DNA from 2 places in the Tepidibacillus sp. LV47 genome. Region 1 is predicted to be linked to the other one. Evidence: predicted binding sites of a transcription regulator. Region 1 holds the regulator's gene; the other holds the start of a gene.
What was found. Region 1 encodes CtsR, which represses protease genes until heat stress. Its sites were predicted from a motif close to ATGGTCAATAAAGGTCAAACA; they were not measured.
Positions count from the first base shown of each region.

Region 1 (9,960 bases):
TTGGGTGGCTTTTTTTTTTGCTATCAGGAACTATTTTTTCTGGATTGAATATGAAAAATATGGTATATAAAGATTAAATATAGTAAAAAATCTGACAAGAAGATTAGGAGCTAACCACATTACATAAAATGTAATGTGGCTTTTTCATAAGAGGAAGCAGTTATGCGGTGGTGACAGGCATTCGTGCAATCATTTTTGATTTTGATGGAACACTATTTCAGACAGAAAAATTGGCAATCCCTTCGTTTATAAAAACTTTTGAAACCTGCCAAAAAAAGCTCAAAAAAAGCTAATCGTTATATGTTCGAAAATGAATTAGAGGGAGTAAAAAAACGGGCTGGTGCATTATATCCAGAAGTCAAAGAAACGTTAAACAATTTACCGACGATTGGCTGTGCCTTTGACTTTACAGTTGATCAAGAGTTAATAGGAGCGGTTATAAAAATACAAAGATTTGACCAACTGCCTTATGCTATTCATTAGATTTTGTAAAGGAGTGATTAAAATGACATGGTCAAACGAATATCTGCATATACTTTTTCGTTTAGTTCTTGCAGGACTAATGGGGGGAATTATTGGATTGGAACGAGAGGTAAATAACCACCCAGCAGGATTACGTACGAATATACTTGTAAGCCTTGGGTCAGCATTAATTATGCTTTTATCCATATATGGATTTCAAGATTATTATAATTCCGGAGATAATATGCGCTTAGATCCACAGCGATTACCTGCCCAAGTAATAAGTGGAATCGGTTTTCTTGGAGCAGGAACGATTTTACGCCATGGTTTTACGGTTACAGGTTTGACAACTGCAGCTACGATTTGGGTCGTTTCAGGAATCGGTTTAGCGATTGGCGCAGGTTTTTATTTAGGAGGTATTTTAACGACATTATTTGTTCTCATTAGTCTCATGATTTTGGCAAAACTAGATACCTTTATTATCAAAAAGCGACAATTGGTTGAGATTCGAGTCAATGTCATTGATACCCCTGGAAAATTAGCAGAAATTGCTTCTATATTTGGGCAAAGAAAAATTAATGTAAAAGGCGTCACGATGCATGATGAAGATAAAGAAGACGGAGAACCTCCCTGTGTTAGTATTAATTTTTTAGTAAGAATGCCTAAAAACGAAAATATCCACTTGGTAATCGATACCATTAAGCAAATCCAGGGAGTGAAAGAGGTTTATTATGGTAAAAATAATGAATAGTTTGACGCAAAATATTGCAAAATGGAGAAAAAGATATATAATATAATTAAAGGTCAAAGTTAGTCAAAGTCAGTATGGTCTTTTTGTTTGGAGGACATTATGAGAAATATTTCAGACATCATCGAACAATTCATAAAAGATCTTATAAAAACAAGTGAAACTGGAGAAATTGAGATCCAAAGAAGTGAACTGGCAGAAATGTTTCAATGTGTTCCTTCGCAAATTAATTATGTCTTAAACACAAGGTTCTCATTAGAAAAAGGATTTGTTGTTGAAAGTAAAAGGGGCGGTGGTGGATATATTCGAATTAAAAAATTAAATATCCCAACCGAACAAACATTCTATGATTTTCTCATGAAAGCGATTGGTGAAGAAATTTCTCAATCGACTGCATATGATTTGATCTCTCGTCTTTTAGATGAAGAATTATTGACACAAGAGGAGTTTCTCTTATTTAAATCGATTTTGTCACGAGAGGTTTTGGATTTGCCATTACCCATTCGTGACCAAATACGTGCCAATATATTAAAAGCGATGATTAAAGTCATATTTTCTCGATTAAAGGGGGATTAAAATGCTTTGTGAGAATTGTCATCAACGGCCTGCTACCCTTCATTACACCAAAATCATTAATGGAAAGAAGACGGAATATCATTTGTGTGAACAGTGTGCAAAAGAAAAAGGTGAAATATTCCCTTATGACTTCCCTTACGATACTCCTGAATTCTCTTTCAACAATTTATTATCAGGATTACTTAATTTTGATCCCATTATAAATGGGCATCATCATCCAACATCACTAGAACAATTGCGTTGTCAAACTTGTGGTTTGACTTTTTCTCAATTTAAGAAAACGGGAAAATTTGGTTGTCATGATTGTTATCATCATTTTGAATCTCAATTAGAACCCATTTTTCGCAGAATACATGGAAATAGTCAACACATTGGCAAAGTCCCTCACCGCTCTGGTCACAATTTAAAAATAAAAAAAGAAATTAGCCGCTTAAAAGAACTATTACAACAAAAAGTTCAAAAGGAAGAATTTGAGGAAGCAGCCAAACTTAGAGATCAAATTAAAGAATTGGAATCTAAACTTATAGAAAGAGGTTAGGATGATGGGTTTTAATCGGTTTATTAATCAAGCGCTTAGTGAATGGATGAAAGGTGAAGGTCCTGAATCTGAGATTGTTATTAGTAGCAGGGTTCGCTTGGCGAGGAATCTCAGAAATTATCCTTTTCCTACTTTAGCAACAGATTCTCAAGCAAGCGCAGTAGTTGAAGAAGTCAGGAAAGCATTAGAACAAAAAGAAATGAAGCAAATCAGCCATTTTGAACTGATACAGATGGAAGATTTGACAGAGCTTCAACGAAGAGTTTTAGTTGAGAAACATTTAATTAGCCCAAACTTAGCTCAAGAATCGCGAAAAGGTGCTGTTGCCTTAAGTGAAAATGAATCCATAAGCATCATGATTAACGAAGAGGATCATCTCAGAATTCAATGTTTATATCCAGGATTACAAATCTACGATGCGTGGAAAATGGCAAGTCGAATCGATGACATTTTAGAAGCTAAATTAGATTATGCTTTTGATGAAAAAAGGGGATATTTAACCAGTTGTCCTACGAATGTAGGTACAGGAATCCGAGCCTCGGTGATGCTTCATCTTCCTGCACTAGTCATTAGCGGCCAAATGAATCGTATGATTTCTGCTATTACTCAGGTAGGTCTCACAGTAAGAGGAATCTATGGCGAAGGAAGTGAAGCGTTAGGTAATTTATTCCAAATATCAAATCAAATAACTTTAGGGCAAAGTGAAGAAGATATAATTGAAAACCTTTATGGTGTGGTTAAGCAGCTGATTGACCATGAGAAACAAGCAAGAGCTCATTTACTACGTGATTCTAAAGTTCAAATTGAAGATCGTGTTGGAAGATCATATGGTATCTTACTCCATTCCAAAATCATTGATTCCAAAGAAGCAACAGGGCGGTTATCTGATGTTCGTTTAGGTATTGATTTAAAAATGATTAATGGTTTACCCCCTACAATCTTTAATGAGTTAATGGTCATTACTCAACCAGGTTTTTTACAACATTATGCAGGAGAAATGACTCCTTTTGAAAGGGATATAAAAAGAGCTGATATCATTCGTCAAAAGCTAAGTCAATATTTAAAGTAATTGATGGAGGTGGATTAAAAATGATGTTTGGACGTTTTACAGAAAGATCGCAAAAAGTATTAGCATTGGCTCAAGAAGAAGCGGTTCGCTTAGGACATCATAATATTGGAACTGAACATATTTTGTTAGGACTTGTAAAAGAAGGAGAAGGGATTGCAGCAAAGGCATTGCAAGCTCTTAACATTAGCTTAGAAAAAGTGCAAAAAGAAGTAGAAGCACTTATTGGTAAAGGTCCCGATAAGCCCCTTAGTGTTTCCTATACGCCAAGGGCAAAAAAGGTGATTGAACTATCAATGGATGAGGCAAGAAAGTTGGGGCATACCTATGTTGGCACAGAACATATCCTCTTAGGTTTAATTCGTGAAGGAGAGGGAGTTGCTGCTAGAGTATTAAACAATTTAGGCGTTAGTCTAAATAAAGCTAGACAACAAGTATTGCAACTATTAGGAAATAGTGAAGTGGTTTCATCCAATCAAAGCCATGCTACTCATCATAACACACCTACTCTTGACGAATTAGCACGGGATCTTACCGCTATTGCAAGAGAAGGGGGATTAGATCCAGTTATCGGTCGCGATAAAGAGATTGAAAGGGTCATTCAAGTATTAAGTAGAAGAACGAAAAATAATCCTGTTTTAATCGGCGAACCAGGAGTAGGGAAAACAGCAATAGCAGAAGGATTAGCGCAAAGAATCGTAAACAATGAAATCCCTGAGACCCTTCGGGATAAACGAGTGATGTCTCTTGATATGGGAACTTTAGTAGCAGGCACCAAATACCGTGGTGAATTTGAAGACCGTTTGAAAAAAATTATGGAAGAAATCCGTCAAGCAGGAAATATCATCTTATTTATTGATGAGCTTCATACATTAATCGGTGCTGGCGGGGCTGAAGGTGCAATTGACGCATCCAATATCTTAAAACCCGCATTGGCTCGAGGTGAGTTGCAAGCAATCGGGGCGACAACCTTGGATGAATATCGAAAATATATTGAAAAAGATGCTGCTTTAGAACGCCGCTTCCAACCAATCATGGTTGATGAACCTACTGTAGAGGAAACCATTCAAATCTTAAAAGGATTAAGGGATAAATACGAAGCCCACCATCGAGTAAAGATTACAAATGAAGCGATTGAGGCAGCCGTTCGTTTATCTGACCGTTATATTACCGATCGTTTTCTTCCAGATAAAGCAATTGACCTGATCGATGAAGCTGCATCAAAAGTTCGCTTAGTAAGTTACACCGTTCCACCAAATTTAAAAGAATTAGAAGCAAAATTAGCTGAGGTGAAAAAGGAAAAAGAAGCCGCTGTTCAAAGTCAAGAATTTGAGAAAGCAGCTGCATTAAGGGATAAAGAACAACAATTAAAAGAAGAATTAGAAAGAACAAAAAATGAGTGGAAAGAACATCAAGGTAGGACAGATACGGAAGTAACCGTAGAAGATATCGCGCAAGTCGTATCTAGCTGGACTGGAATTCCAGTGAACAAGATTAACGAAGAAGAATCAGAACGTCTACTTAAAATGGAAGAAATTCTTCATAAGCGGGTCATTGGTCAGGAAGAAGCAGTTAAGGCGATTTCAAGAGCTATTCGCAGAGCTAGAGCAGGATTAAAAGATCCAAAAAGACCTATTGGTTCATTCATCTTCCTTGGTCCAACAGGTGTTGGGAAAACCGAATTAGCTAGAGCTCTAGCAGAAGCAATGTTTGGTGACGAGAATGCAATTATTCGGATTGATATGTCCGAGTATATGGAAAAACATTCCACAGCCCGCCTTATAGGTGCACCTCCAGGATATGTAGGATACGAAGAAGGTGGGCAATTAACGGAAAAAGTAAGGAGGAAACCATATTCTGTTGTACTATTAGATGAGATTGAAAAAGCACACCCTGAAGTATTTAATATATTACTTCAGGTTTTAGAAGATGGGCGTTTAACCGATGGGAAAGGACGAACGGTTGATTTTCGCAATACCATCATCATTATGACCTCGAATGTTGGCGCAGAAATGATTAAGAAAAACACTGGGCTTGGTTTTAAAACCCGTACAGTGGAACAAGATTATGATAATATGAAAGAACGGGTGATGGAAGAATTAAAACGAACTTTTCGCCCGGAGTTTTTAAATCGTTTGGATGAAATTATCGTCTTCCACTCTTTAAGCGAAGAACATATTAAACAAATCGCCACACTTCTTGCAGAACAATTAAGAAAAAGACTTATTGAATTTGGAGTAGACTTTGAATTAACTGAAGCTGCAAAAGATTTCTTAGCAAAAGAAGGATATGATCCCAATTTTGGAGCTCGTCCATTACGTCGAGCCATTCAAAAACATATAGAAGATAAACTATCAGAGGAATTATTAAAAGGAACGATCACAAAAGGGGATAAAGTTACGATTGATGTAGAGAACGGTGAATTAGTCGTAAAGAAATAAGAATTGCATAAAATGAATGAGCTCCCAAGTGGAGCTCATTTTTTTGTGCAAAGATTCTTTTCATTTATTCACCTTTATTATATGATTATTCAATATGGAATGTTAAATGCTTTTACAAAGAAAGGGAAGTGGAATCGTGGCAAGAGTTAAGTCAAGTTTTGTTTGCCAAGAGTGTGGATATGAGAGTCCAAAGTGGTTAGGTAAATGCCCCAGCTGTCAATCTTGGAACAGTATGGTCGAGGAAATGAAAAACGATTATTCTAAAACCAATCACTTATCGATCTCATCATCAAATAAACCACAGCCCATTTCCCGTATAAATATGGAAGAGGAGCTAAGAATAAATACTAATATACATGAATTAAATCGTGTATTAGGCGGAGGAATTGTACCTGGTTCCCTAATTCTCGTTGGCGGAGATCCGGGAATTGGTAAATCCACATTGCTTTTACAGACTTCTCAAAGCATTGCAAAACAAGGTCATTCCATATTGTATGTTTCAGGAGAGGAATCAGTAAAACAAATTAAACTACGCTCTACGCGTTTGAATATTCATTCTGACCAACTTTACGTGATTACAGAGAATCAACTAGAACAAATTGAAAGCGTAATATTAGAGCTTAAGCCCGAGGTCGTAATCATCGACTCCATTCAAACTATATATCATTCGCAAATTGCTTCAGCACCTGGAAGTGTTGCACAGGTTCGTGAGTCTACCGCACATCTTATGAGACTGGCAAAGAGCAATGGAATTGCAATTTTTATCGTAGGACATGTAACAAAACAGGGGGAAATTGCTGGTCCGAGATTATTGGAACATATGGTAGATACAGTTTTATATTTTGAAGGAGAAAGACATCATACTTATCGAGTCCTTCGTAGTGTCAAAAATCGTTTTGGATCGACTAATGAAATTGGAATCTTTGAAATGAAAGAAAATGGTCTTGTTGAAGTTGAAAATCCATCAGAATTATTTTTGTCACAGCGTCCAATCGGTATTGCTGGTTCTGCTGTTGTTAGTAGTATGGAAGGAACAAGACCCGTTTTAGTTGAAATTCAAGCTCTTCTCTCATCAACAAGTTTTGTTACCCCTCGAAGAATGGCAACAGGTGTAGATCAACAAAGGGTAGCGCTAATTATGGCCGTGTTAGAAAAAAGGATTGGTATGTTTTTACAAAATCAAGATGCGTATGTTAATGTAGCAGGTGGTGTGAAACTAGCTGAACCAGCCATTGATTTAGCGATAGCCATTAGTATTGCTTCTAGTTTTCGTGACCAAGCCACCAATCCATACGATGTATTTATTGGCGAAATTGGTTTAACAGGTGAAGTTCGAGGTGTATCACGAATCGAACAACGAGTGAAAGAAGCCAAAAAATTAGGGTTTAAACGTGTGATCATACCAGCCAAAAATTTAAAAGGGTGGAATCTACCAGCTGAGATTGAGATTATAGGGGTTAACACCGTTGCTGAAGCGTTAGAAATTGCTTTGGGAGGAAATATGTGATGAGTAAGGATATAAAAAGAGAAGAATTTATTATGAATGTTTTAAAGCTGGTAGCTCCTGGAACCTTCTTTCGTGAGGGTTTAGATAATGTATTAAGAGCAAAAACAGGAGCTTTAATCGTTGTTGGTTATAGTAATGAAGTAATGGAACTTGTTGATGGTGGATTTTCTATTAATTGCGATTTTACTCCTGCTCATTTATATGAGTTAGCAAAAATGGATGGAGCGATCATAATAAGTGATGACCTAAAAAAAATATTGTATGCCAATACCCATCTTAATCCTGATTCTTCGATTCCATCTTCGGAAACGGGAATCAGGCATCGAACTGCTGAACGAGTTGCAAAGCAAACTGGCCATTTGGTCATCTCCATTTCCCAACGAAGAAATGTTATTACATTGTATCAAGGAAATTATCGCTATTCCTTAAAAGATATTGGTGTGATTCTAACAAAAGCCAATCAAGCGATTCAAACCTTGGAAAAATATAAATCGGTATTAGATCAGGCATTGACCAATTTATCCGCGATGGAATTTGAAGAATTAGTCACCTTAAACGATGTGGTCTCTGTTATACAACGAATTGAAATGGTACAACGGATAAAGAGTGAAATTGAAATGTATATCCAGGAACTAGGAACAGAAGGACGTTTAATTAGTATGCAATTAGAAGAATTAGTTGCCAATATTGATCATGAAGCCTATCTACTCATCAAAGATTACCAAAAGGGAAAAGAGGATGATAGCAAGAAAATATTAATGGAATTAAAAAAATTAAGCTCTGATGAATTATTAGAAAGCACTCATATTGTTCGCATATTAGGTTATTCCAGTAATACAAATATACAAGAGGAACCTGTTTATCCAAGAGGTTATCGTATTCTAAGTAGAATTCCAAAACTTCCCGCAGCGATTATTCATAATTTAGTTGAACAATTTGAGAATTTATCGCAAGTATTAATGGCGACGATTGAAGAATTAGATGAAGTTGACGGTATTGGAGAAGTAAGGGCTAGAGCGATTAAAGAAGGATTAAAAAGAATTCAAGAACAAGTATTTATTGATCGGCACATTTGATTGGATGAAGAGGTGAGCATATGAAAGACCATGTATTGATTAGAGAGGGATTGCCTACTTTAGGAGTATTACTTATTTTTACTGTTATTTTATACTTGCTTTATCCTGCGTTAGCGGTAATTGGAATTGGACTTATTCTGTATGTCTTATTTTTTTTTAGAGACCCCAAAAGAACCATTACAATCGATGACAAACTAGTTTTGGCGCCAGCAGATGGATTAGTCACCAATATTGAGAAAGTCTTTGAACCTCAATATTTACAAGAAGAAGCAATTCGGGTAAGTATATTTATGAGCCCTTTTGATGTTCATGTGAATCGCAGCCCCATTTCAGGTACGGTTAACTATCTTGAATACCGGAAAGGGGAATTTATCTCGGCAACAAAATCAGAAAGTCACGAGGTCAATGAAAAGAATTTTATTGGCATCACCAATGGGAAGAGGAAAGTTCTCGTTGTGCAAATCGCAGGAATTATGGCAAGGAGAATCGTAAATTGGACAAAAATGGATCAAAATTTGACCCAAGGTGAAAAGATCGGAATGATTAAATTTAGTTCAGGAACCCAAATATACCTTCCCTGTTCAACCGAGATTCTAGTGAAAAAAGGAGAAAAAATACAAGCAGGGAAAACAATTATCGGGAGGTTTGCAAATGATTAACCGTATTCTTCCCAGTTTATTCACTGTTGGGAACTTGTTTTTGGGGATTATTTCGATTATTTTAGCGTTTGATAACAACGTTGAATACGCGGCCATTATGGTGATTATCGGAATGTTGTTAGATGGACTGGATGGAAGAATTGCAAGGCTTCTTCACACCCAAAGCGAATTTGGCAAGGAGTTAGACTCATTATCGGATGTGATTTCATTTGGTGTGGCACCAGCATTTATTATGTATGTCGCCGCTTTACATGAAATGGGGGCTTTAGGTTGGGGAGTCACTGCTCTTTTTCCTATTGCTGGGGCTTTAAGACTAGCAAGGTTTAATGTAAGCTCTGGCGTACCTGGTTATTTTACAGGGTTACCGATTACTGCTGCTGGTGGCGTTCTTGCAACAATGACACTATACCATCACGTATTTCCACCGATTGCGTTGCCATTAGCGATGATTTTTTTATCTTATTTAATGGTAAGTAATATCAAATATCCTAATTTTAAAAAAGTAGGAATTCCCAAAACCGCTTACTTTGTAACTCCATTTATCATCTTAATCGTTGTTTACTTAGCCAAAAAATATCCTGTTCAATTTCCTAAGGTCGTTTTCTTACCCTTAGTCATTTATGCACTACTTGGCGTTCATAGGGCGATCTTTCGAAAAAGGAAAAATCCATTTTTAGAGGATGATTATGAATCTGAGGTAGAATAAAATGAAGATTTCATTCATAAATTGAAGGGGCAGCGAAATTGCTCCTTTTTTTTACGCTCTCTTTTCAAACATATAATGGCTTGTATGTTCTAACGCTGATCCCTCGCGTTTTTTCTTGAATAAACATTCGGTAGGAAATCGCTTAACGAAAGTCGCAGCTTATAGAACATACAAACCTTTT
Region 1 covers NZ_JBLWIF010000009.1:52,001-61,960, reverse strand. The annotation lists gene ACMW72_RS10450 (HAD hydrolase-like protein) at 168-293, shown strand; gene ACMW72_RS10445 (hypothetical protein) at 301-483, shown strand; gene ACMW72_RS10440 (MgtC/SapB family protein) at 506-1,213, shown strand; gene ACMW72_RS10435 (CtsR family transcriptional regulator) at 1,313-1,786, shown strand; gene ACMW72_RS10430 (UvrB/UvrC motif-containing protein) at 1,788-2,324, shown strand; gene ACMW72_RS10425 (protein arginine kinase) at 2,326-3,393, shown strand; gene ACMW72_RS10420 (ATP-dependent Clp protease ATP-binding subunit) at 3,414-5,831, shown strand; gene radA (DNA repair protein RadA) at 5,968-7,338, shown strand; gene disA (DNA integrity scanning diadenylate cyclase DisA) at 7,338-8,414, shown strand; gene ACMW72_RS10405 (phosphatidylserine decarboxylase family protein) at 8,435-9,073, shown strand; gene pssA (CDP-diacylglycerol--serine O-phosphatidyltransferase) at 9,066-9,779, shown strand.

Region 2 (9,960 bases), on a different contig from region 1:
AGTGACGAAGAGCAAGCCGTTGAAAAATTAACAGAATTATTAAGTAAAGAAGAATAACATGTTGGAAATGCTGGTATATTCCAACTCTTATGGAATATACAAACACTAAGCTTGGCTTGTATGATTTTGTAAGCGCGACTTTAGCGAGCGAGCCTTCCCTCCGACTGTTTTTTCATGGAAAGCTGCGAGGTATCGGAGCGCGTTAGAATCATGCAAGCCATTTTAGCACATTGGATTATTGACAGATGGGAAAGAGATTAATAGTATAATGGAAAAATAAGTAAAAGGAGATAGAGAAAATGAAAGTAGCGAATCATATTGTTGAATTGATTGGCGAAACGCCAATCGTCAAATTACAACGTAATGATGAAAATCATGCAGACATCTACATAAAATTAGAGTATATGAATCCTGGCGGAAGTGTAAAGGATCGTATCGCCATGCAAATGATACTGGATGCTGAATCAGAAGGAAAATTAAAACCAGGAGATACGATTATTGAAGCAACGAGCGGGAATACAGGGATTGGGGCAGCGATGGTCGCTGCTGCTAAAGGATATCGTGCTGTATTTGTTATGCCTGAAACGATGAGCAACGAGCGAAAAAACCTTTTACGCGCTTATGGAGCAGAACTGATCTTAACTCCAGGGGCAGAAGGAATGCCGGGAGCGGTAAAAGTGGCCGAACAATTAGCAAAAGAGAAAGGGTATTTTTTACTGCGCCAATTTGAAAATCCTTCCAACCCCAAAGTACATCGATTAACCACAGCAAAAGAAATCCTTGAGCAAATGGATGGAAAAATCGACGCTTTTGTAGCAGGGATCGGTACAGGGGGAACGATTACTGGAGTAGGTGAAGTTTTAAGAGAACGTATTCCCCAAGTTCAGATTATTGGGGTAGAACCTAAGGATTCACCTGTATTGTCTGGAGGAAAACCAGGGCCTCATAAGTTACAAGGCTTAGGTCCAGGATTTATCCCAAAAACATTAAATACAAAAATCTACGATGAAATCATTCAAGTTACAACAGAAGAAGCGTTTGCAACAGCTAGAGAATTAGCGAGAAACGAAGGGATTTTAGGTGGGATTTCGACTGGAGCAGCTGTATTTGCAGCAAAAAAAGTGGCGAAACGTTTAGGAAAAGGAAAAAATGTGGTGGTGATCGCACCAAGTACCGGAGAGCGTTATCTTAGTACCCCTCTTTATCAATTCGAGGAATAAAAGTAACAAATAAAATGAAAAAAAAACATGAGATGGCTTGTAAGTTAGGTTTGTATATTCCATAAGTGTTGGAATATACAAACCTATTTTTATGGCAATAGGGGACTCTTCCAATCAGTTATTTCTTCGCTTTTGGAGCGGAAGTTATAATCTCATCAATGAGTCCATATGCTTTTGCTTCTTCAGCAGTAAGGAAATTATCTCGATCGGTATCTCTTTCAATTTTCTCAAGGGGTTGCCCAGTTCGTTCACTTAGAATTTGATTTAAGCGTTTTTTCATATCAAGGATACGTTTCGCATGGATTTCAATATCACTTGCTGAACCTTGTGTTCCACCGAGAGGTTGATGAATCATGATTTCACTATTTGGCAACGCATAACGTTTTCCTTTTGCACCGGCCGCTAAGAGGAATGCCCCCATTGAGGCTGCCATTCCAATGGCAATCGTAGATACATCTGCTTTGATAAATTGCATGGTATCATAGATAGCCATACCAGCGGTAATCGATCCACCAGGAGAATTAATATATAGATAAATATCTTTATCAGGATTTTCTGATTCCAAGAATAATAATTGGGCAACAACAGAATTGGCTACAGCATCATCAATGGCACTACCTAAAAAGATAATGCGGTCTTTTAGTAGTCTTGAATAGATGTCATAAGCCCGTTCCCCGCGATTGGTTTGTTCAATAACATAAGGTACATAATAACTCATTCTATAAGCTCCTCCTTTTAAAGGTTCTTTTATGAGACTATTTTTTATATTATTATCATACCTTATTGGTCAAAAAAGGTCAAACATAAGATTGAGGAAATTTACCATAACTATTTTATCCTTTTTTTGATAAAATAAACTTACAAACTTAGCTAGATTAAATAAAAAAAAGAGCCTGTTTTAAGCTCTGTTTTGATGATTCGTAATGTAATTTTTAGATAAAAAATGGCGCGCTCGGAGGGACTCGAACCCCCGCAAAACCTGGCTCCGGAGGCCAGTGCTCTATCCAACTGAGCTACGAGCGCAATTGCGACAACCCTTATTATACAATCAAAAGAAAGAAAAATCAACCTTGGATCAGGTGATATCATGCTGATGGAATATGGACTATACCAACAACAAACGCAAAAGCTCATCATGACCAAAGAATTGCGTCAAGCGATTACAATACTACAATATCCAGTGATTGAGCTGGTTGAATATATTCAAGAACAGATTGTAGAAAACCCAGTCCTTGAAATCGATGATAAGGAAATGGAACGATTTCGCTATCTTTATCAAAATAGCCGGTGGATCGGCTCGTTAACCTATTTAAAGGATGAAGAAAGGAACATCTGGGATACAATTGCTGCAAAAGAAGACAGCCTAGAAGATTATTTATTGCAACAGGCAAGATTATCTAATTTAGACAGCAAAAGGTTTAGGATTTTAACTTTTTTAATTGGGAATCTAAATGAAATGGGTTATTTCACCATGTCATTAGAAGAAGTTTCCGAGTTACTTAAGGTGTCAAAAGAAGAAGTAGAGCAAACGCTTACTTTACTAAAATCCTTTGATCCCATTGGCATTGGTTCAAGAGACTTACAAGAATTTTTGCTCATTCAACTAAAACAGATGGAACCCTTTGACGAAAAGGCTGCTCAAGTGGTCAAAAATCATCTTGCCGATTTGGCGGAAAAAAGGTATACGAAAATTGCCCAAAGGATGAAAATATCAGTTGAAGAAGTTGAGCAAATTGCTGATTTATTAACGACATTAAAACCAAGGCCAGCATTTGGTTTTGCAAAAGGGGAAACTCGTTATATCTTACCTGATATTTTTGTAGAAGAAATCGAAGGAGAATTGATCATTATTGTGAATGATACACTCATTCCCCGTCTTCGTATGAATCCTTATTATTCCCAAGTGATTGAACAAAGGCGTGATGATAAGGAAGCAGTGAAATTTGTGATGGACAAATGGAATCAAGCCACATGGCTAATTAAAAGCATTGAAAGAAGAAGGGATACTCTTTATAGAGTGACGAGAGAGATTATCGAGGCTCAAAAGGTTTTTTTTCAAACGAATCAATTAAAACCGCTTACATTAAAAGATATTGCGGAAAAAACAGGAATTCATGAATCAACGGTAAGTCGCGCAATTGCGAATAAGTATATCCATACACCGAAAGGAACCTTTGAACTTAAATTCTTTTTTAGTCATGGAATTACTTCGAGTAACGGAGAAGTTACCTCTGTTAACGAAGTAAAAAAACAACTGAAAGAATGGATTGAAAAAGAAGATAAAAGAAAACCTTATTCTGACCAAATGCTAACGGAGCTTCTTCAACAACAAGGAATTGAAATATCACGGAGAACAGTTGCAAAATATAGAGAGGAGCTAGGGATTCCAGCTTCATCTAAACGTAAAAGATATAATTAGGGGTTGCTATTTGCTTCATTTCTCGCTATGATGAATATGAGAAATGAATTTTTTTTGCCCTCTGTGGGACATAATATGTAAATGCGGGACTATTTTAGACCAAGGAGACGTTTACATTGGATTTATTACAACTTCAATTAAAGTTAGTACCTGATCTCTTAGAAGTGATGAAAAAACGTTATAAAATTTTATATTTTGTCTCGATGATGCAACCGATAGGCAGAAGAAGTTTGTCTCAATCCCTTGGAATCAGCGAGCGAATCTTACGTTCTGAAGTTGATTTTTTAAAGCAACAAGGTCTCATTGAAGTAGATAATCTTGGCATGAAATTAAGCCAAGATGGAGTTGAAGTTTTACATAAAGTTTCTCCATATATTCGAAAATTATTTGGTCTTAATGATTTAGAAAATGAATTGCAAAATAAACTCCAATTAAAAAAAGTGATTGTCGTAGCGGGAGATGTAGATACGGACCCGTTTGTAAAAAAAGAACTTGGCCGAGCGGCAGCACATCTAATGAGACAATATATGAAAGAGAAAGACATCGTTGCTTTAACAGGCGGATCAACTATTGCTGAGGTTGCTGAAATGATGCCGGAACACCCTCATTTACATTCGGTATTGTTTGTTCCAGCCAGAGGTGGAATTGGTGAGAATCATGAATACTTGGCCAATACATTGGTTTCGATTATGGCGAAAAAAACGGGTGGTTCTTATCGATTGCTTCATGTACCCGATCAACTAAGCGAGGAAACGTATCATTTCCTCATCAATGAAGAACACGTACAAGAAGTTTTAGCTGTGATTCGTTCTGCAAGAATTGTGGTTCATGGAATTGGTCAAGCTAAAATTATGGGGATTCGAAGAAGAATGCCCGCTGAGATTATGCAACTTCTTGAAGACAAAAAAGCAGTAGGGGAGGCATTTGGTTATTACTTTGATCAAGATGGGAATATCGTCTATAAGATGAATACGATTGGACTAACTTTAGATGATTTGGTCCATATCCCTCATATTATTGCCGTTGCAGGTGGAAAAAGCAAAGCGCTAGCGATCCTATCTGTGCTCCGTCATAATATCAAGCAAATGTTGGTGACAGACGAAGGAGCTGCCAGAGAGATTTTGAATCATTTATGATTCATTGCCAAGAAACTATACTTTCCATTGATTTTATTGGAGTATAGTTTTCATATAAAATCAATGAATATCAGAAGGAGGAATAAATATGGTTAAGGTTGGTATTAACGGTTTTGGTCGTATCGGGAGAAATGTTTTCCGTGCCGCATTAAACAATCCTGATATTGAAGTGGTTGCTGTCAATGACTTAACCGATGCAAACATGTTGGCTCATCTTTTAAAATATGATTCCGTTCATGGGAAACTTGATGCAGAAGTTGAGGTTGTAGAAGGTGGCTTCACCGTAAACGGAAAATTTGTAAAAGTAACCGCTGAAAGAGATCCTGCAAATCTTCCTTGGAAAGAGTTAGGAGTAGAAATTGTTGTTGAATCTACAGGTCGTTTTACCAATGCTGAAGATGCTAGAAAACATATAGAAGCAGGTGCAAAAAAAGTTATCATTTCTGCTCCAGCTAAAAATGAAGATATCACCATCGTAATGGGTGTAAACCATGACAAATACGATCCTGAAAAGCATCATATTATCTCTAATGCTTCTTGTACGACAAACTGTCTTGCACCATTTGCAAAAGTACTTCATGAGAATTTTGGAATTAAACGCGGTTTGATGACCACTGTTCACTCCTACACAAACGATCAACAAATTCTTGATTTACCGCATAAGGATTACCGTCGTGCTCGAGCAGCCGCAATGTCCATTATTCCAACTACCACTGGTGCAGCGAAAGCAGTTTCTCTCGTATTACCAGAACTAAAAGGAAAATTAAATGGATTTGCAATGCGTGTGCCGACTCCAAACGTCTCTGTTGTTGATTTAGTCGCAGAACTGGAAAAAGAAGTAACTGTTGAAGAAGTAAACGCCGCATTAAAGAGAGCAGCAGAAGGTGAATTAAAAGGAATTCTTCAATATTCTGAAGAACCATTAGTATCTGTTGATTATAATCACGATCCCCATTCTTCCAGCATTGATGGTCTTTCTACAATGGTTATGGAAGGTCATATGGTTAAAGTGGTATCTTGGTATGACAATGAATGGGGTTATTCCAATCGTGTGGTTGACTTAGCAACTTACATTGCAAAAAAAGGAATTTAATAACGACAAGAGAATAATGATAAATTGTTATGAAAAAGAGGAGAGGAAAATTCTCCTCTTCAATCATTTTGCAAACTCAGGAGGGATGGGAATGAATAAGAAGTCTGTTCGTGATATTGATTTAAAGGGAAAAAGAGTTTTTTGCCGCGTCGATTTCAATGTGCCAATGCAAGATGGACAGATTACTGATGACACGCGGATTCGCGCAGCCTTGCCTACCATTCAGTACATTATTGAGCAAGGTGGAAAAGCAATCTTAGCAAGTCACTTAGGCAGGCCAAAGGGAAAAGTCGTAGAAGAAATGAGATTAACCCTTGTAGCCAAAAAACTGTCTGAGCTATTAGGGAAAGAAGTGAAGAAATTAGATGAAGCGATTGGCGATAATGTGAAAGCTGCGATTGCTGCAATGAATGAAGGAGATGTCATTTTATTAGAAAATGTACGTTTTTATCCAGGTGAGGAAAAGAACGATCCAGAATTGGCGAAAGCTTTTGCTGAATTAGCTGATGTCTATGTCAATGATGCTTTCGGAGCAGCTCATCGTGCACACGCATCAACAGAAGGGATCGCTCATTATCTCCCGGCAGTTGCTGGTTTTCTCATGCAAAAAGAAATCGAGATCCTAGGGAATGCTTTATCTAATCCTGAACGCCCATTTACTGCAATCATTGGTGGGGCAAAGGTGAAAGATAAAATCGGAGTTATTGAAAATTTATTAGAAAAAGTTGATAATTTAATTATTGGCGGTGGATTGGCATACACTTTTGTCAAAGCAAAAGGATATGAAATCGGTCAATCACTCCTTGAAGAAGATAAAATTGAACTTGCCAAATCTTTTATGGAGAAAGCAAAAGCAAACAATGTTCGTTTCTTAATGCCAGTTGATGTTGTAGTAGCGGATGAATTTTCGGAAAATGCAAATAAAAGAGTCGTCGATATTACAGAAATTCCGGCAGATTGGCAAGCCCTTGATATTGGTCCAAAAACGATTGAGTTATATTCCCAAGTGATTCAAGATTCCAAACTCGTTATTTGGAATGGACCAATGGGTGTTTTTGAGATGGATGCTTTTGCCAAAGGAACCAATGCAATCGCAGAAGCCATGGCAAAAACGAATGCTATAACCATTATCGGAGGAGGAGACTCAGCTGCTGCTGTAGAAAAAGCTGGATATGCCGAGCAAATGACCCATATATCTACTGGTGGTGGCGCATCTTTAGAGTTTATGGAAGGAAAAGAATTACCAGGTGTTGTTGCATTAAATGATAAGGAATAGGTGATCATATGCGTACTCCGATTATCGCTGGAAATTGGAAGATGAACAAAACGATTGAGGAAACAAAAGCATTTTTAAATCAAGTAAAAGATTTTTCCGTTGAAGGTGTGGAAGCGGTTCTCTGTGTTCCTTATACAGATCTTGCAATTGCGAAAGAGCTAGTTGGAGATTACATAAAAATTGGTTCCCAAAATATTCATTGGGCAGAGTCTGGGGCTTTTACCGGTGAAATTAGCCCATTGATGTTAAAAGAATTGGGAGTTCAATATGCCATTATCGGTCATTCTGAGCGCCGAGAAATGTTTGGAGAAACCGATGAAACCGTCAATAAACGAGTCCATGCCGCTTTCAAGCATGGGATCACTCCCATTGTTTGTGTGGGTGAAAAAATAGAAGAACGGGAAGCTGGTAAAACGAAAGAGGTCGTAAAAGAACAAACGGAAAAAGCAATTCAAGGTCTTACTTCGGAACAGGTAAAACAAATCGTGATTGCTTATGAACCTATCTGGGCGATTGGTACAGGAAAATCTTCAACAGCAGAAGATGCCAACGAAGTGATAGGGTTTATCCGGCAAGTGATTGCCGATCAATATGATCAGCAAGTCGCCAATGAGGTTCGCATACAATATGGGGGAAGTGTGAAACCTGAAAACATCGGCGCTTTTATGAGGCAACCAGAGATTGATGGTGCTTTGGTCGGGGGAGCTAGTTTAGATCCAACATCATTTAAAGCTCTAGTAGAGGGTGGGAAACAATCATAATTTCATAAGAAATGGAGAGTGAATGAGATGTCTCGACCAAAACCACTTGCTTTAATTATCTTAGATGGATTTGGCTTACGTGATGAAGTATATGGAAATGCCATTGCTCAAGCAAAAAAACCTAATTTAGATCGCTTTTGGAATGAATATCCTCACACTAAATTAGGTGCAAGCGGAATGTCTGTTGGTTTACCAGAAGGTCAGATGGGAAACTCGGAAGTTGGCCACTTGAATATTGGCGCTGGTCGTATTGTTTATCAAGATTTAACAAGAGTCACCAAGGCGATCGAAGAAGGTTCCTTTTTCAAAAATGAAGTATTCCTTAATGCCATCAAACATGTGAAAGAAAAAAATAAGAAATTGCATCTCTATGGACTGGTGTCTGATGGAGGCGTTCATAGCCATATTGATCATTTATTTGCTCTTTTAGAACTCGCAAAACGAGAAAATGTGGAAAAAGTTTTTGTTCATGCCTTTTTAGATGGAAGAGACGTAGCACCTGATAGTGCCATTGAATATATTCGTCAACTTCAAGAAAAAATGAATGAACTAGGTGTAGGTCAAATCGCAACGGTACAAGGACGTTATTATGCGATGGATCGGGACAAACGTTGGGAACGCACCGAAAAAGCATATCGTGCGATGGTTTATGGCGAAGGTCCCCATTATACTGATCCTATCAAAGCGATTCGCGAATCCTATGAGAAAAGCGTATTTGATGAATTCGTAATGCCAACTGTTATCGTTGATGACAATGATCAACCCATTGGCTTAATTGAAGATGAAGATGCGATTATTTTCTTTAACTTTAGACCAGACCGTGCGATTCAAATCTCGCAAGTCTTTACCAATAAAGATTTCCGTGGCTTTGATCGCGGCGAGAAATTCCCGAAAAACGTTTATTATGTGACATTGACCCATTTTAGTGAAACGGTAGATGGTTATGTCGCTTATAAGCCAACGAACTTAGATAATACTTTTGGTGAGATTGTAAGCCGCCAGGGACTTAAGCAATTACGGATCGCTGAAACAGAAAAATATCCTCATGTCACTTATTTCTTCAGCGGAGGTCGTGAGGCTGAATTTGAAGGGGAAACAAGAATCTTAATCCCATCGCCAAAAGTAGCGACCTATGATCTCAAACCTGAGATGAGCGCTTATGAGGTAACAGATGCGGTCTTAAAAGAAATTGAGGCAGATAAACATGATGTCATCATTTTGAACTTTGCAAATCCAGATATGGTTGGCCATTCAGGAAAAATGGAACCAACGATTCGTGCCATTGAAGCAGTTGACGAGAATTTAGGACGGGTTGTTGATGCCATTTTAGCTAAAGGTGGTATCGCTTTGATTACTGCAGACCACGGAAATGCAGATCATATGATCGATGATCAAGGAAATCCAATTACTTCTCATACAACGAACCCTGTACCATTTATTGTAACCAAGAAAGATGTACAACTTCGCGAAGGTGGAGTGTTAGCTGATATTGCGCCTACGATGTTAAAACTTTTAGGAATTGATCAACCAGAAGAAATGACTGGAAAATCTATTATCATCTAAGAGTAGTGTTTCTTTGGAGTTGTGTTTTTCATAAGCAGCGAGAAAGGCATGGATGATAAAGCTGCGTTGGAAAAACCAACTCCATTGATAAAGTTAATTTAAATAAAAGTGATCAAAGGAGTGGACATTGTGACCATTATTTCAGACGTTTATGCACGCGAAGTACTTGATTCTCGAGGAAATCCAACGGTAGAAGTAGAAGTTGTGCTCGAATCAGGAGCAATGGGAAGAGCGATTGTTCCCTCTGGAGCATCCACTGGTGCCCATGAAGCAGTAGAATTAAGAGATGGGGATAAAGAGCGTTATCTTGGTAAAGGCGTTCTAAAAGCTGTTGAAAATGTTAACAACATTATTGCCCCAGAGATTATAGGAATGGACGCTCTTGACCAAGTGGGCATCGATGAATATCTCATTGAGTTAGATGGAACACCAAATAAAAGCAAATTAGGCGCCAATGCCATCCTTGGTGTGTCCATGGCTGTTGCCCGTGCT
Region 2 covers NZ_JBLWIF010000002.1:346,099-356,058, forward strand. The annotation lists gene ACMW72_RS04815 (HPr family phosphocarrier protein) at 1-57, shown strand, start outside; gene cysK (cysteine synthase A) at 300-1,220, shown strand; gene clpP (ATP-dependent Clp endopeptidase proteolytic subunit ClpP) at 1,339-1,938, opposite strand; tRNA gene ACMW72_RS04830 (tRNA-Arg) at 2,165-2,243, opposite strand; gene rpoN (RNA polymerase factor sigma-54) at 2,314-3,639, shown strand; gene ACMW72_RS04840 (sugar-binding transcriptional regulator) at 3,807-4,775, shown strand; gene ACMW72_RS04845 (ArsJ-associated glyceraldehyde-3-phosphate dehydrogenase) at 4,864-5,868, shown strand; gene ACMW72_RS04850 (phosphoglycerate kinase) at 5,960-7,144, shown strand; gene tpiA (triose-phosphate isomerase) at 7,153-7,905, shown strand; gene gpmI (2,3-bisphosphoglycerate-independent phosphoglycerate mutase) at 7,933-9,468, shown strand; gene eno (phosphopyruvate hydratase) at 9,598-9,960, shown strand, end outside.
Region 2: a site for CtsR is predicted at 2,004-2,024, ahead of clpP (ATP-dependent Clp endopeptidase proteolytic subunit ClpP). Genes of this name have one in related genera too.